2 regions of the Paenibacillus sp. FSL R10-2788 genome follow, and region 1 is predicted to be linked to the other one. Evidence: predicted binding sites of a transcription regulator. Region 1 holds the regulator's gene; the other holds the start of a gene.
What was found. The regulator LexA, encoded in region 1, represses DNA repair genes until DNA is damaged. The targets are predictions, from matches to a motif close to CGAACATATGTTCG.
Positions count from the first base shown of each region.

Region 1 (8,224 bases):
TTCTTTCAGCTGAGTAGACAATTCACGTACACCGTGACCTGCTGTTACAACTAGGAATCCAACATAGTCCATAATACCACTGTCAACAGGTTTCAAGAAGTCCGCCAAGCACAGATGAGGCTCTACCCCTTGTCTTGGGAAAGTAAAGGTATGCAGGATCTCGGACGTATTCTGTGGATTATACACTATAATATCATTCCCTTGCGATTGTGCAGGGAAGAATTGATACATAGCATGTGGAGTAATGGTACCCTCTAGCATCGCTTGATGGAGAATATCGTCTACGGTACCCTTCAGTTCAACAGTCCGCTGATCTCCAGCAGCTAATTGGGCTTCTACAGAACCCCGTAACCCCAAATGATGACCCAGCAGCATTTGCATATTCACATAGGGGATAATATGCCCCAATGGATAGTTACGCAGTACGTGGCGTTCTAAATCCGGTGGAACAAAAACAGGTGCATCTGGAGATATTTTGGAACGCACTGCTCTGGTTAGTTTCGGCAGTTCTTGCTTAGGCGCAACCGCAACCGCTGCTTCTGCCTCCACACGAATTTCCTCGGCAATCTTCTCCCGTTCTTCAGGGTTCATAAGCCGATTGGCAATATCCAGCCCGTCCATAGCGTCCTTAGCATACAATACTAGGCCGTCATATTCTGGACGAATACGGGTCTTCGTAAATTTACGGGTCAAAGCTGCGCCGCCAACCATAATCGGGACATCGATCCCAGCTGTACGTAAATCCTGAGCGGTGAGCACCATCTGCTGAGCAGATTTTACAAGCAGCCCGGACAATCCTATCGCATCAGCTTTTTCTCGACGGAAGGCTTCGATAATGGTCTCTGGTGGTACTTTTATACCCAAATTAATGATCTGATAACCATTGTTGGAGAGGATGATCTCCACTAGATTCTTACCAATATCATGCACGTCCCCTTTTACGGTCGCCAGCATAATTTTTCCTTTAACCGCTGTCTCATCCTTCTGCATAAACTGCTCTAGGTGATTCACAGAAGCCTTCATCACTTCAGCGCTTTGCAGCACTTCAGCAACAATCAATTCATTATTGTTAAATAACCGGCCGACTTCCGACATCCCTGCCATCAGCGGTCCATTGATGATCTCCAGCGGACCAGATTTAGTCAATGCTTCATTTAGATCAGGAATGAGTCCTTCCTTCGTACCTTCAACCACATAGGAGGCTAAACGTTCTTCAAGTGACAGGTTGGAAATCTTCTCTTTTTTCTCTACTTTTTTACCACGGAAAGCAGCTACAAAAGCAGAAAGCGTCTCATCATTCGTATTATAAATCAGTTCCTCAGCAAGATGACGTTCTTCGGCAGGAATGGAAGCATACCGCTCCACTTTCTCTGTATTTACGATCGCATAATCTAATCCAGCTTTTGTACATTCATAAAGGAATACTGAGTTCAACACTTCACGTCCCGCTTCCGGCAATCCAAAGGAGACGTTGCTGATGCCCAAGATCGTATGAACACCTGGAAGTGCTTCCTTGATCAAACGAATGCCGTCAATCGTTTCTTTTGCTGAACCGATATATTGTTCATCTCCGGTTCCTACAGGGAACACCAGCGTGTCAAAAATAAGATCTTCTCCTGCTAAACCATACTTGTTCACTAGCAAGTCATAGGAGCGTTTAGCCACTTCCAGTTTATCTGTCGCCTTAATTGCTTGTCCCGTCTCATCGATGGTACCTACAACAATAGCTGCGCCATATTTATGAATGATCGGCGTCACCAGCTCGAATTTCTCTTCACCATCTTCAAGGTTAATAGAGTTAATTATCGCCTTACCTTGGCAGTACTGCAAAGCTAAATCAATAACCTTAGGATCGGTAGTATCGATCATCAGAGGTACTTTAACCTTTTTCACAACCAGTTCTAAGAAAAGCTTAATATCTTCAATCTCATCGCGGTCAGGGTCTTGTACACACACGTCAATAACCTGTGCCCCACTCTTTACCTGAGCTCGGGCAATTTCTGAGGCTTCCTCATATTTACCTTCGACGATAAGACGTTTGAATTTACGAGAGCCAAGTACATTCGTACGTTCACCAACCATGTAAGGACGGTTGTCGTTCTCAATATAGATAGGCTCAATACCTGAAAGTGCAGGTGGATGATTACCTGCCAGCGGGCGTGGAGGATATTCGGAAAGTGCTTCCTTCATCGCACGGATATGCTCTGGTGTCGTTCCACAGCAGCCTCCCGCAATATTCAGCCAGCCTTTTTCAGCAAAGGCTGCAATCTTGCGAGCTAAAGAATCTGGAGATTCATGATAATGTCCATTCTCATCCGGCAATCCTGCGTTTGGATAACAGCTCACGGCTGCCGAGGAGATCTCCGAAAGCGAACGAATATGATCCCGCATGAACTCTGGACCAGTCGCACAGTTGAGGCCCATAGAGATAGGCTTCAGATGTTCTAATGAGATATAAAATGCTTCAATATTCTGACCCGCCAGTGTAGTACCCATTGGTTCAATTGTTCCTGAAATCATAACCGGTAATGTGATGCCAGTCTTTTCAAAAGCATTACGAATACCAATACTTCCAGCTTTAACGTTAAGTGTATCTTGAGAGGTCTCCAGCAGCAAAACATCTACTTTACCGTCGATCAATGCCACTGCTTGTTCCTCATAGCTATCAACTAGCTCTTGGAAAGTAACGCCTCCAGTTACTGAGAGCGTTTTTGTTGTTGGACCCATAGCCCCCACGACGTATCGCGGACGGTCAGGTGTGTCATATTTGTCTACTGCTCTGCGAGCCAACTCTGCTGCCGCTAGATTGATCTCACGTGCGCGCTGAGGAATATCATATTCAGCCAGTACAACAGAGGTTGCACCAAATGTGTTAGTCTCAATGAGATCAGCCCCTGCTTCGAGATACTGCTCATGAATCGTCTGAATGACTTCTGGACGTGTTAATACCAGCATTTCATTACAGCCATCCAGCTCATCGCCACCAAAATCTTCTCCAGTAAGAGGCACCTGTTGGATCATTGTGCCCATTGCGCCATCAAGGATCAAAATCCTTTGTTGTAAGCTTTCCTCAAGTGTATATTTAGCCAACTAATAGTCCCCCCAGTAAAACATTAGAGTAAGTTTAGCAGAATAAAGGAATTTCGAAAAGCCTTCCTTTCCACTCTGCTTTATCTGTTATTGCTCAGCAACCGTTGTGAACCTTTGAATCATGGTTTCACAGACAGCTCTTTGCTAGGCATAGAGTGCTGTGTCCGGGCTGTCACATGTGAAGTGACATTATATTGTCCTTCCTTTTCAAGGGTCCCTTCAGCTTGATAGACTCCTTTACCTGTTAGCTTTCCCTTAAGCTCTATTTTCTGTCCCTTATCATTTTTATTCACAATTTCGAACAGAACCTCTTTTGCATCATCTACTGCCTCGTTATCTTGGGTCACCACAGCTTCAAAGGTTACCTTTTGATTTACAACAACTTCTTCAGGACTCCATTGTAGTTCGACTTTGATAGGTTCCATAGACATGTTCATATTCATGTTATGTATTTCTGAATGCTTGGTTCCATTTGAAGAACATCCACCTAGTACTAAAAGTGTTGCACCTAATAATACAGCGACTAATTTCTTCGATCTCATCATTTGGAGCCCTCCCAATCATTATCGAATAATAAAAATCTACCAATTCATGTTATACATCTCCATCTATTATACACATTATTATTGGTTTTTCAGTATTTTGCATCAATTCCGCATTAGACTTGTGACTTAAATCATTTACTTAAAAAATCTAATGAAATCCTTATGTTAGTATGTATGTACAGAAAAGCAGCGAGTTTCTTAGGATCTTAGAAACTCGCTGCTTTTATAAAGTCTTTATGTTGGAGCTAATAGCTCTGTATATCTTACAAGGATTGAACTAGTGGAAGAAGCTCCTCAAGGTGATTGATTTCATGATCCGGATGAATATCAAGACTAGGTGCTCTACCTTTTCTATTAATCCAGACCGTGGTCAACCCTGCTGCCAGCCCCCCACGGATATCCGTTGTAAGCTTATCGCCGACCATAACCGCTTGCTCAGGAGTTACATCAAGAAGCTCTAAAGCATGCAGGAAAATTTCCTTATCCGGTTTGCCTTTACCAAAGCTTCCGGAAATCACAATATGATCAAAGAAAGGAATTAACTCTGGCACACCATCTAGTTTTTCTTGTTGCAGTGCAGGACAACCGTTCGTAAGTAGCAAAAGCTTCACTTGACCCCGTAACTGCTCCAGTACATGCATTGTTTCTTCATAGATGTATGGACGTTTTCTGCGCTCTGCTGCGAATTTAGTTGCCAAGGTCTCAGCTAGTGCTTCGTCTTCCACCCCTAAGGCTGCAAGTCCGCGACGCCAAGACTCTTTACGATAAACCGGTGCAAGCTGCTCCAATTGACGGAATTCTGGCTGTTCACCTGCCGTAAAGTTAGCCCAGAGTGCTTCATATGGATTAATTCCGATCATCTTTGTAAATGGGAACGTCTCATAAGATTCATACAAGCTACTTGCTTCCTTACGAACTGCAACTTCTAGTTCTTGTGGATCAATCGTATCCCCGGCGGCTTCACAAGCAGAACGAAATGCTTCTTCGACGCTCCGATCATCCCACAGCAATGTATCATCAAGGTCAAATAGTACAGCAGAAATTGGCATTACAGGTCTCCCTCTCCCTTTAACTGGTCTAGTTCTATTCGTGAACTACTTCAATGTTGTGAGCTTTAGCAAATGCTTCTAATCGTGTACTCATCGCATTAGTATCATAGCGATTCATAAGTCTTGTGAAAATCCATTTCGTACGTTTCCCTTTGTGCTTAATGACTACAGCTCCACGCGAAAGGGTGATTTTCTCAATATCTGCAGCTGGAAGCCCGCGTTCGCGATTGAATTTAATAGTAGACAGTCTTGCTTTTTCCACCTTCAAGTACGGACGACGGAAGAACAATAGCGCTGCCAGCAAATAGTACAGTACTACTCCCAACCAATTAGCCAGCATGCCATTTCCTTTGGCCTGATCAATAGAACCAACTACCCAAAACATAGTGCCAAGTATCACTAACACTACCGGAAATGCAATGTTGCGACCTTTAAAGACTTCGGCATTCTGGGTAGGAGATTTAGAGGCATAAATCGTATCCTTGCCTTGTTTCTTTCTTTGCTTGTTGATTTGCTGTGTGTTGCGTTGAACCATTCTTTCCCAAGAACGGGCCATGTGCGTTCCCCCTAGTCATCCTGAAATATCTATGAAAAGGAACAGCGAGCTAATGTTTAAGCCCCTTGTTACCTTGTTCATGCTCATCGTTATCTACTACTTCAATAGTATTTAATTGTGCTCGGAAGTTATTGCGGATATTCCCCAGGTAAATTTCACGAAGCTTGGCGCGTTCCGCCACTTCCTCTTGATTAAGGCCTACGCTCTTCTGTTTGCGTGCCAATTCGTTAATTCGCGCGACCAACTCATCAATATTCAATACTTTCCCTCCCCCTATAAATTAATTCTAACTCTGCCATGAGAAAAAGAGCTTGTCAAGGTCTACTCCCTGCAAGCTCTACTGGTCATTCTATTATGTTCTCAGAAAATTAATAAATAGGTAAAGTAAGTATGTCTCCAGCGTTAATTTGACTACTCTTAATCCCACTTGAACGTTTAATTCCTTCTATATAAACAACTGTCTTCATATCAGCCGGTTTATTCTTAAGGGCAATACTCCATAGTGTATCTCCACGTTCAACCACAATCCGCTTCTCTTCCTTCATTATAGTCGTCGATCCTGCAAATACATTTCCCACTACTGTTAGGCCAGAAAATACTAGCACGATAATCAATATTAACTTAATAAAGAAGTCCTGACGGAACAACGAAATCATCCCTCCTAGCAAACGTTCCGTTATCTCTTTCACCTTAGCGGAATTACGGGCAACGTCATTATGTCCTAAAGATTCAACCACTGGGGCCTTATCGTAGATGCTGCGGTATGTACTGTATTTTAGCATAATTATCATCCTCCAAACACTTGTTCTTACTTTCGAATTCATAATAACACGAACATGTGTTTTGTTCAATACTATTTCAGAACAATTGTTCTCTTTTTTTCGAGAGACTCAAGTGGTTCATTTTATTATCATTTGTCTACCATTTTTTAACTCTAGCAGATTAATATTTATAATAGTTAGAACTTATGTTTGTGCGAACGGTAGTTCTATGTTATAATTTTCCCAAACATTACTATATGGGGTTGATTCCAATGTCAAAGATTTCAAGTCGCCAGCTGGCGATCCTGGAATTTATACGAAGCGAAGTCCGCAGCAAGGGTTATCCACCTTCCGTCCGGGAAATTGGAGAAGCTGTTGGCCTTGCTTCCAGCTCCACAGTTCACGGTCATTTGGACCGGCTTGAGAAGAAGGGACTTATTCGTCGAGATCCAACGAAGCCACGTGCAATAGAATTACTAGGCCAAGAGGATTCAGAGAATGTTCACCAATTCGCCCAGACCATCTCACGGATTCCTGTCGTAGGTAAAGTTACCGCCGGGGTACCTATCACTGCTACAGAGAATATCGAGGACTACTTCCCACTTCCTACTCACTATGTAGGTGACAACAAAGTATTTATGCTGTCAGTTATGGGTGATAGTATGGTGGATGCTGGCATTATGAATGGTGATTATGTAATTGTTCGCCAACAACAAACAGCGGACAACGGAGATATCGTTGTAGCCATGACTGAAGAAGATGAAGCAACCGTTAAGACCTTTTACAAGGAACGTGATCATATACGGCTTCAGCCGGAGAATCCAGCTTATGAGCCTCTTCGCCTTAATCGCGTAACTATTCTCGGAAGAGTCATCGGATTGTTTCGAGATATCCACTAAGTATGCACTCCTACCATAAAAGGCTGTTCCGCAAATGCGGAACAGCCTTTTTTCTGTGTATTTTGCTTTCTCAACCACTAACGAACATTTGTTCTCGTTCGCTAAAATGGGCATTTTCTATGAATAACCGTTTAGGCGTTCTGCTCATATCCTAATTAGAAAGGAGTGTTGTGCATAATGCCAAATTACCGAATTATTGTAGATCTGACCCAACGAATGTTATATCTTCTGGACAATGATATTGTGATTAGAGGTTTCCCTGTCGGTATTGGTAAGATGTTAACCCAATCCCCAGTGGGAGAATTCACGATTATTAACAAACAACCCAATCCAGGCGGTCCCTTTGGTGCCTTTTGGATGGGACTGTCTAAACCACACTACGGGATTCATGGAACGAATGATCCTTCCTCCATTGGGAAAGAGGTATCCCACGGCTGTATCCGGATGTACAACGAGGATGTGTTAACACTCGCAGCTATCGTCCCTATAGGAACACGAGTAACGATAAGGAATTGAATTCGCTGAGGACGTCACAGCCCCCAAATCACCATATACAGAATGGGGGTCATTACATAAGTAAGTATTTTTTCATTAGCATACTAGGAGTTTGGTGATTATATGTCGAATATTGTTAACAGGATTGCAAATTGAAAAGGATGTGTTTAGTTTTGAATAACTCAAAAATTAGAACCCTCGTCGATTTTAAAGTCGATGCACTGGGTAAGCTGTCCGGTTTACTTTTAAATGATGAACAAGCTAGTGGAAAAAAAGTGAATTTGCTCACCTCTTTTGGCAGCATTCAGGGAATCGTCTCTCCAGCCGTCTCCAACAAAGAGGATGTATTTGATTTAAAATCTTTGATGGATGATGTAATAGTAGACGAATACATATCTTATTTGGGAGCAGAACACCCTGATAAAAATTTCAGCTATAACTTTGTTGTCCTCAATGACGTTACTGTAAGACCTTATGCTAGTTATGGGACTCCGATCGAATACAAACAGCTGATTGTTTATACCGATCATATCACTGCCTTCAATTTTCTATAGGTTACATACTTACCTTAAAAAGCACCCTTGCAGCAACCCCCAATTTTGCGCCATTTGCAGAATCGGCAGGTTTCTCCGGGTGCTTTTTTTGGGCTAATTCCGAAGCCGATCCTATAATTCCACGAATTTCCCTTTTAAAAGATACTAGTGGGGATCATTCAGGCATATCTTTCAATAAGCAACAATTTGAGTCTAATGAGATAACTGGGAGGTGATTATATGCTGATTATCTTAGTGTACTTATTTGCTATTTTAGGAGTTGTTTTAATTCTAAG
Region 1 is NZ_JBBOQA010000001.1:3,832,109-3,840,332, forward strand. It holds gene metH (methionine synthase) at 1-3,030, opposite strand, end outside; gene NSQ50_RS16995 (FixH family protein) at 3,210-3,635, opposite strand; gene NSQ50_RS17000 (HAD family hydrolase) at 3,899-4,684, opposite strand; gene NSQ50_RS17005 (hypothetical protein) at 4,719-5,240, opposite strand; gene NSQ50_RS17010 (DUF896 domain-containing protein) at 5,290-5,499, opposite strand; gene NSQ50_RS17015 (LysM peptidoglycan-binding domain-containing protein) at 5,609-6,022, opposite strand; gene lexA (transcriptional repressor LexA) at 6,274-6,900, shown strand; gene NSQ50_RS17025 (L,D-transpeptidase) at 7,078-7,416, shown strand; gene NSQ50_RS17030 (hypothetical protein) at 7,569-7,949, shown strand; gene NSQ50_RS17035 (hypothetical protein) at 8,169-8,224, shown strand, end outside.

Region 2 (8,224 bases), 1.4 Mb from region 1:
CCCACTCCACCGCACAGAAAACGCATCTACACGAATGGCAGGATCAGGCGAACCTTGTCTCCATGAAAAGTTAATATTGGCATCCCTACGCAAAAGTGCAGGTGTGCCGCTAAGCGTCATGTTATTGTAGTATTGCCCACAGAGTCCACTCTCCAGCACACTATCCCCGATAGCAGCGAAAGCGGCGGCCTCAGCAGCATACTCCTCTCGTGTGAATACCATTTTGTCGTTCATAAAAGCTTTTATCACAGCATCGGTATTCTTCTCATAGAGGAGTTTCCCCCAGGTCAGCTGATAAGACCATTTGGGCTGCGTTTTGGACAACAGTTCAGCAGACGGAAGCTCTCCATTCTCACCAATCGCAATCAGCTTGCCACGACCCAGATCCCATAAATTATCATAATGGCTAATCTTGAAATCCGCGTCATAAATGTCGAGCGCCAGCACATCTACCTTATCACTGCCCGGATAGTATTCTGCCGGCTCATCACACCACTGATTTTTTGCATTTGGACTCCAAACCCACAATAAATTATGCAGCTTATGATAATTGGTAAAACGATCGAACATAAGGTTCCACAATGCAACGTAATTGCTCTTTTGCCCCCACCAAAACCATCCACCATTCATTTCATGATACGGCCGCCAAAGTACAGGAATCCCTGCGTCATTAAGCTTTTTCAGCGACAGGGCTATCTTATCCAGATCAGCTAACAGCGCATTATACTGGGTGGTACCTGAGGTTATATATTTATCAAAATCAGCATTGCTTAGGCTCGTATTTACATTCCCCCAAGTTGGCGCTGTCCCCGGTAATGCAGCGTGATAACACATCGTTACGATCCCGCCGGCCCTAGACCAGCGTATCGCACTGTTGACGACCCAATTCCGCTGATTGTCAATTAGAGCCTGGGACTGATTATTGATTGCGCCCAGCTCGTAGCCATGAAGCGCAGCATATTGCCCACTGGTATTTTTAAGCTTCTCCATAAGCTCGTCTGCACTTTCCAAATAATCATGTTGGCCGCTTATCACACCCTTTCCCTGCAAGTAATAGAGGGTATTCAGCAATAGCTGAGCCGAGGACGACAGTCCCGAATCCGCCGGAGCCATTTGTAATCTGCGAAAAGCCATCTGCCACTGCACATCGCCCACGAACCTTGATGCTGAATCAACCATCTGACGAATAATCCGCTGCTCCATCTATTCTCACCATCCTTTTAAATCTTTTTAAGTTATAGTATGGGGACAATAGTGACATGAACTCAGCGAATGGACATGAAGTTGTAAAATAAGTTGGGACGATATAAGGAACTGCTGAATAATTTCACGGCTCAACAAAAAAAGGAGCTCAGCGGCTCCTCATTACTTTTTTCTTATCTCGTGTACCTTAAAGGCAATAGCTCAGTGATTTCATATTTAGCTAATCGGTCATCCTCCGATACAATTATCTTGCAGTCTATTCCGTAATCCGCAATTAACTCTCGGCACATGCCGCAGGGAGAGACTACTTTAATCTCTTTTTCCTCGCTGTCTGGATCAGAATGCCTTACCGCAACAATCGTATCAAATTCCTTATAACCTTCGGATATCGCTTTGCCAATCACCATCGCTTCTGCACAGACTGTAATCCTCCCCATGCTGGCTTCCACATGTACCGCTGTAAAAATCTCTCCTGTTTTAGTACGAAGCGCTGCACCCACATGATGACGCCCCCATTCATAACGTCTGGTAATTATATCTTCGGCAGCCGTAATAAGCGTCTGATCCTCAATGGTAATTATGTACTCCATATCCAGTTACGTCCTCCTTTATTTTACCTAATTATATTAAATCGCACTGAATTATGATATAAGATATACTATTTTAAGTGCCAAAAAAGGAGGAGCAGAATTGAAAGTGAAAAAATGGATCTCCAGTCTCATCATTGTTGCATTACTTGCTTTGGCTAGTTACTGGTTTGAACAAAACGGAGAGCCTACAGACCCCTCGTCTCCATCCAATTCGAGTGTTGTTCAGCTAACCTTCCCATCAGACCGCTATCCTGAGACCGCCAAGCATATTCAGGATGCCATTGCGAAAGGTGAATCCGCCACATGTACGATTAACCGAGAGCAGGCTGAAGAGAACCGCAAAGAGTCCTTAAAAGGGATCCCTACTAAAAAGGGATATGACCGGGATGAATGGCCAATGGCTATGTGTGAGGAAGGCGGCGTTGGTGCCGACATTGAATACATAACGCCAAGCGATAACCGCGGGGCAGGAAGCTGGGTTGGCAATCAGCTGGAGGATTATGCAGACGGAACCCGGGTGGAATTTATGTTTAAATAACGATCTGTCTGACCATCCCCAGGCAACAGAATAGCCCCACCTGGCATTCGCCAGACGGGGCTACACTTCACATCAGCTAACTTAGAATAAGCAAGCTTTAGTGATGATAACCAGCAAGATGAAAAGTACCAGGATTGCTCCTGTAGAAGTCCAAGGACTACACACCGGACCTACTGATGCTGGACTTACTACCGGACCTACGTTACAACCACAACCATGTTCCATACCCATTTTCAATTCCTCCTAATGATTAATGACTACAGCACAAGATATGTAAAAAGGAGATAAGCCGTTTGGGCGAATTGGCAAACAAATGCCAATCACCTAATGAATTGAAGGCGGACAGTCGATAAACAGGATATACACAAAGGAGGTGCAATATGGATATAGCTGCATTATCAATGGCAATGAGCCAAGCATCCTTAGCTCAAAATGTTGGGATACAGGTCATGAATATTGCCAAGAATCAGGCTGAAACCCAGAGCCAAACTATGGTGGAAATGCTGGGCAAAAGCGTTGCTCCGAATTTGGGAAAAACACTTGATATTAGTGTGTAATTGCTTTATGCTAAGGGTACATGAGAACTAACGTTCCTATGTATCCTTAGACTTTTTTTACTCTACATAGCCCTTCGGGCTTTTCTTTTGCGCATTTATGCGAACATACGATCCCATTAGTGATTTATTAGTGATTTTAAACGAGGTGAATAAGTTGGAGAACATGAAATCATATTATCAAATGACTGTGCTTGAGAAATGGACGGAGGATCTATACAAGCGATTAAATCTTCATCAGCCTTCGCAAATTTCAATATCGTATATTGCAGAGCGGCTTAATATCTGGGTTCATTATTTGGATGTGAGAAGCAAGAGCATTGAAGCGTCTGCAGGAATGTACAGCCTGTTTATCGACAACCGCCTTCCAGCCAATCTTCAACGGCTAGAGTTTCTTCATGAACTGTGTCATCTACTTCGCCATGGCAGCGATAATCAGACCTTGATGCCAGAGCATTTCACGCGGGCACAGGAGGACGAATCAGAGCGTTTTATCTTGTATGCGGCGACGCCTTACTCCATGATCTCCCGCATGACATTGCCTGAGCAACGGGAAGATGCCATCTCCTATCTTGCAGCAGAATTCCAAGTACCTGCCGAGCTGGCCTTACAGCGGATTGATCAGATCCAAAGACGTGTGTTCCAAGGGCAATTATTGGCCGTGATGGGAAGAAACGAAGAACGACTGACACATATTCGCAACGGATCACGGAGATAATAAGCTTAGTTGCAATAGTTCTCTGCATATTCATTTATGGTGGAATTTCTCGTGAGGGGGAACGACATGGAAGCCATTAAAGTAATTGAATTATTACTGACTCATCCGGATTATAATGTAGATGCAGTACACCCCGAAATCCCGGATTTTGTGGGCATTGAGACGATTGAGGTGGATCACGAAACGGGGACCTTCTCCATTTTATTGCAAGAACCCAAAGAAGACTAAAAGAGAATCATTATTCTTCATAAGTTAAAAGGCAGCAAATATAGTATGTCCCGGCAATTCTTCATTCGCCTACGCCTGGATTACTATCGGTATTTGCTGCCTTTTTGTATTACACAACCCCAAATTAAAAACCATAAAATTTTCATCCCCGGCAGCCTCGGCCTTGCTTGGTTTTCCAGCACCTTAATTCGCTGCTCCAGCTCCAGTATTTTCTCTTCTTCCTGCGTCATATTCTTACCTCCTTTCTTATTTGTACATTTACAAGATATCTATGAATGACATAATAGTCTCTGTATATTATCTTATACTATATACAAATTATCTATATGGAGGGAATTAATGAAGAAAAATACAAAACTAATCTTCATCGTTCTAATCCTTTTAATCTGTGGAATAACATCCTTAGCCCTCCACTCCTTCCGAAATCATATGAACAGAGAAGTCATTCATTATCTAATAGAGACGAGAAATTATAAGAAGGAAGATTTTTATAAAGTATACACCCAGATTGCCAAAGCTCCCCTCGTAAGTACCACGGTGATTTTCGCAGACGAACCCTACGCAAGATACTTTTATCGAAAAGAAAATGGAAGGATCTATCAATACAGCAGGGCTCCTGTTAAAGGTAATGATCCTAGCTATACATATAAACATATCGAAGAGGATCTCCCGTGAAGGAGTCACTCTATTAAAAAGACGCGTTTGTCCAGCAGTCAGCAATTGGTGCTTGGGCAAATGCGTTTTTTTGATCTCCCCTGTTCTAAATAAGTAACCATCGTTTGCGTAGACAATATTGGCGTGGTGCTTAGCAGCTATCGGACACAGTTGATCTTATGCGTTGCATAACCCTCCATTTCGAAGTGTAACGGACCCCATCGCCTTTATTGGCATGAGAAACACCTTACAAGGCCCACTTTTTAAGGAATAGCGTCACTGGGGTCCGCGAACTTGCTCAAAAGTCTATTTATATGCAAATAACGACTTCTGAGTCCATAACCCTCTGGCGATAATTTATGAATAGGCATTCTCTACTCTCAAACACAAAGAAATTTTCTCAGGAACAAAATGTGACCTAATGCCGTCCTAAATGGTGTTATAGGTAAAGGGGGGCACAGTATCATGCAGCGATCCATGACCCGGCCGGGAAATCATGTGATGAAGAGTTACGAAATTTACGCAGATATGCTGTTCCGGATCGCTTTGGTCCATCTAGGCAGCCGGCAAGATGCCGAAGAAGCCACTCAGGATACCTTCATCAAGCTAATAGAAAAAGCGCCAAAGTTCAAAGATGCCGAACATCAGAAGGCATGGCTGATCCGGGTAATCACCAACCATTGTAAAACACTACTGGGCAGAGGCTGGCGCAAGCGCGAGGTTAAGCTGGAGAGCGCTGAGCCAATTGCGGCAGACAGCCCCGAGGATTGGGCTCTGCTGCAGTTAGTTATGGCGATGCCCATGAAGTATAAAACCGTAATCCATCTTTATTATTACGAGGACTATCCCATCCAGGAGATCAGCAAGATTCTGCAGATTAGCCAGTCTGCCGTGAAGATGAGACTTCAGCGGGGACGGCAACTGTTAAAACTGGAGCTGGAAGGAGTGGAACCACAGTGAAGGAAGATCAGTTTCGAACAACATATAAGAAAGCGGTGGATTCGATGAAACCAGGTGAAGAAATGAAAAAAGAATTGTTCGACAAAATGGAGCAGCGGCAGGAGCGGAAACGTCCGCGCAAGACGGTTTATATCGCGGCAAGTGTCGTGCTCGCCGCAGGAATCGGTCTGGCTGGGCCTAGTATATGGCAGCAGTTGAACAGTCAGAGCTCCCCGGGGCAGGTTGCCCAGGTAACTCCGGGTGTAAGCAATGCTGGCAATTCGGGCACAGCTACATCGGGCAGCATTGTCATTCCCAAGCTGAAACTGCCAGATAAGGAATCTGGCGTGAAGGCAGATATGATCGCCTTGGTCGTGTATAAAAATAATATTTACACACAGTCAGCGACTCGCATCGACGCTGCCGATGCTGCCGCTCTGCGCGGTGACAAGTTAGGACGCACTACAGGCGGCATCAACGAATGGAGCGGTAACGACGAATATATTGAGTTAGCCTCGAACATCGGCGAAACGGATCTCTATTCCGTGAAGGGCTATGATTCCAGCTTCCTGATTATGTCCTATTCGGAAATCAACGGCGAGGTATTCGCTGAACTGTATGAGCACACGAACGGCATCACCATAAACAGCGGCGCCGACCTATTCGGCAAGCTGAATCTTGAAGGCCGAGTTACTTCAGCTCAGTCGGAAAGCTTCAACAGCTGGAACAACGGCCTCCAGCAGCAGGCGCCAATCGCCAATGGCGAGGCGCTTGATGGCTTCCTGACAGCACTCCAAGCGGCTAAACCGCTGGCAGCAGAGCCGCTGATCGAGCAAGGCATCTACGACAGCGAAGACCGCAAGATCATCTATCTGCAGCTGGAAGACAACGCCCGAGTAGAGCTGACGCTGTTCGGTCAAGGACTTGTACGCTACGGTCAGGCACCGGTATTCTTCGAGGTCGAATCCGGGGCATTCCAGCAGCTGTGGGACAGCATGAAACTTTAGGGATGTTGGTGGAAACCCAGGGCCTGTGGTTGGGACTGCGGTTGGGATCGGGATTGCGACTGAGATTAGGACTGTGATCGGGACTGCGATCGGGATTGCGACTAGGGCTGCGGTTGGGATCGCGATTGCGATCTGGGCTGCAACTGCGGTTGGGACTGCGGTTGAGATCGCGATTGAGATTGAGATTGCGATTGGGACTGCGATCGAGATTGCGATTGGGACTGCGGTCGGAAGCAATTGGGTACATCGTTTCGGTCACCTTGCTCTCCATTGGAGGAATTTAGCTGACTGCTAACAAAAACGGCGCTGCTTCCAAACCATTTCATGGTTTGGAGCAGTGCCGTTTTGTGCTTTACTGTATGGTTTATGAGCTCGCATACTAGATATGCTGGTTGCAGAGGTGAAACTACTGACTGTTCCTTTATAGGCTACTTCTCATTGTAATTTCTGCAACTACATCTGCGAGGAGCATGGCACTAACGAGCTAACGAACTAACGAACTAACGAACTAACGAACTAACATCCTCCACCTCGATCTATCGGACCCAGATGACGCTATTTGCTGATTTTCAGCCTTTGAAGCATGGTTTCGGACTCCATGGACGCTAATGCCTAGAAAGAGACTCAAATGCGGTACTTTTTATGCCAATAGCGACTATGGAGTCCGTTAGAATTGCAAATGTGGAGAAAAACCTCTTTAAGGGTCAGCTGGGTCCGATAGGAGCCTCATACCAAAAATGCTCCCTAATCAAACGAAGTTTGGTGTTTAGTATAAGTAAGTTTGCAGCAAGAAAAAGTGCCCCAACAGCTATTTTATCGGATACTGGATAACTCTTTCTTTTTTTCTGTCCATAACAAATCTTTCATACTCCAGAGTCCTTATGTTACTAATCCTCAGTCAAATACAATTCAAATTTCCTCACTATTAAACTATTTCACATGGTAAAATAAACCTGATTTAAATAAAAGGAGAGTACATAATATGGGATTTTTCAAAGGAGTATTACAGGGTCTTCTTACAATAATAGAAGATAGAGAATATCAGAAACTTTCGGAATCAAATACTATAAAAATCGATAATAAATTAACTTATACTCCAACAGTAAACAGACAATTCGCCATCATTGAAATTAAAGGTAATAATTATCTGCATAAAGATAGCATATTGAGCATGAAATTGAGTTCAGGATTTTTATCCATTGGAAACGTTATGATAAGTCGTTCATTAGTGTCAGGAAATCTTGATATGCTTAATTTATCGCAAGATGACTTTAACAATGGCGTTAACCTATATGGAATGATTTCCGATGAACGACAGAATGTAACAGAGATAGTATGTTGCTTGAAAAATGATATTTCCTTAATTCAAGGGTACGTTCAAGAAGCGCTCGCTATTAAAAAGAATGAAGCTGAAAGAAAATTCATAATTCAACAAAATGAACAACTTAGGAAAGAAGAGGAAGAAAAACGAAAAAAATCACAAAAAGAATACTTCCAAACGCATATCAAAGAAAAACAAATTATGAAATATGGAATACGTCACACTAAATGCTGGAGATGTCATGCTCCTTTAGGCACTGAGACACACCCTATTCATTATTCTTGTGGTTGGCTCCAGTGTGACTGCGGTGCATGTAAATGCAATTATCACAGATAGTAAAAGAGTATTTTCGTTTTCATCGGTTACTTCTCCTTAGTGGGTACTTGTAAACTCAACCGCGGTGACCGGGGGCTAGAGTTATTGCTGGATTAATTCTTTAGGAAGCAATTTGCCCCAAAGGCAAATCAAAAGT
Region 2 is NZ_JBBOQA010000001.1:5,229,300-5,237,523, forward strand. It holds gene NSQ50_RS23310 (glycosyl hydrolase) at 1-1,203, opposite strand, end outside; gene NSQ50_RS23315 (cytidine deaminase) at 1,377-1,793, opposite strand; gene NSQ50_RS23320 (NucA/NucB deoxyribonuclease domain-containing protein) at 1,900-2,331, shown strand; gene NSQ50_RS23325 (hypothetical protein) at 2,413-2,562, opposite strand; gene NSQ50_RS23330 (YjfB family protein) at 2,712-2,888, shown strand; gene NSQ50_RS23335 (ImmA/IrrE family metallo-endopeptidase) at 3,052-3,603, shown strand; gene NSQ50_RS23340 (hypothetical protein) at 3,670-3,831, shown strand; gene NSQ50_RS23345 (hypothetical protein) at 3,915-4,061, opposite strand; gene NSQ50_RS23350 (hypothetical protein) at 4,171-4,506, shown strand; gene NSQ50_RS23355 (RNA polymerase sigma factor) at 4,951-5,445, shown strand; gene NSQ50_RS23360 (hypothetical protein) at 5,442-6,431, shown strand; gene NSQ50_RS23365 (hypothetical protein) at 6,457-6,726, shown strand; gene NSQ50_RS23370 (hypothetical protein) at 7,414-8,088, shown strand.
Region 2: the regulator LexA is predicted to act here: its motif matches at 2,989-3,002, upstream of NSQ50_RS23335 (ImmA/IrrE family metallo-endopeptidase).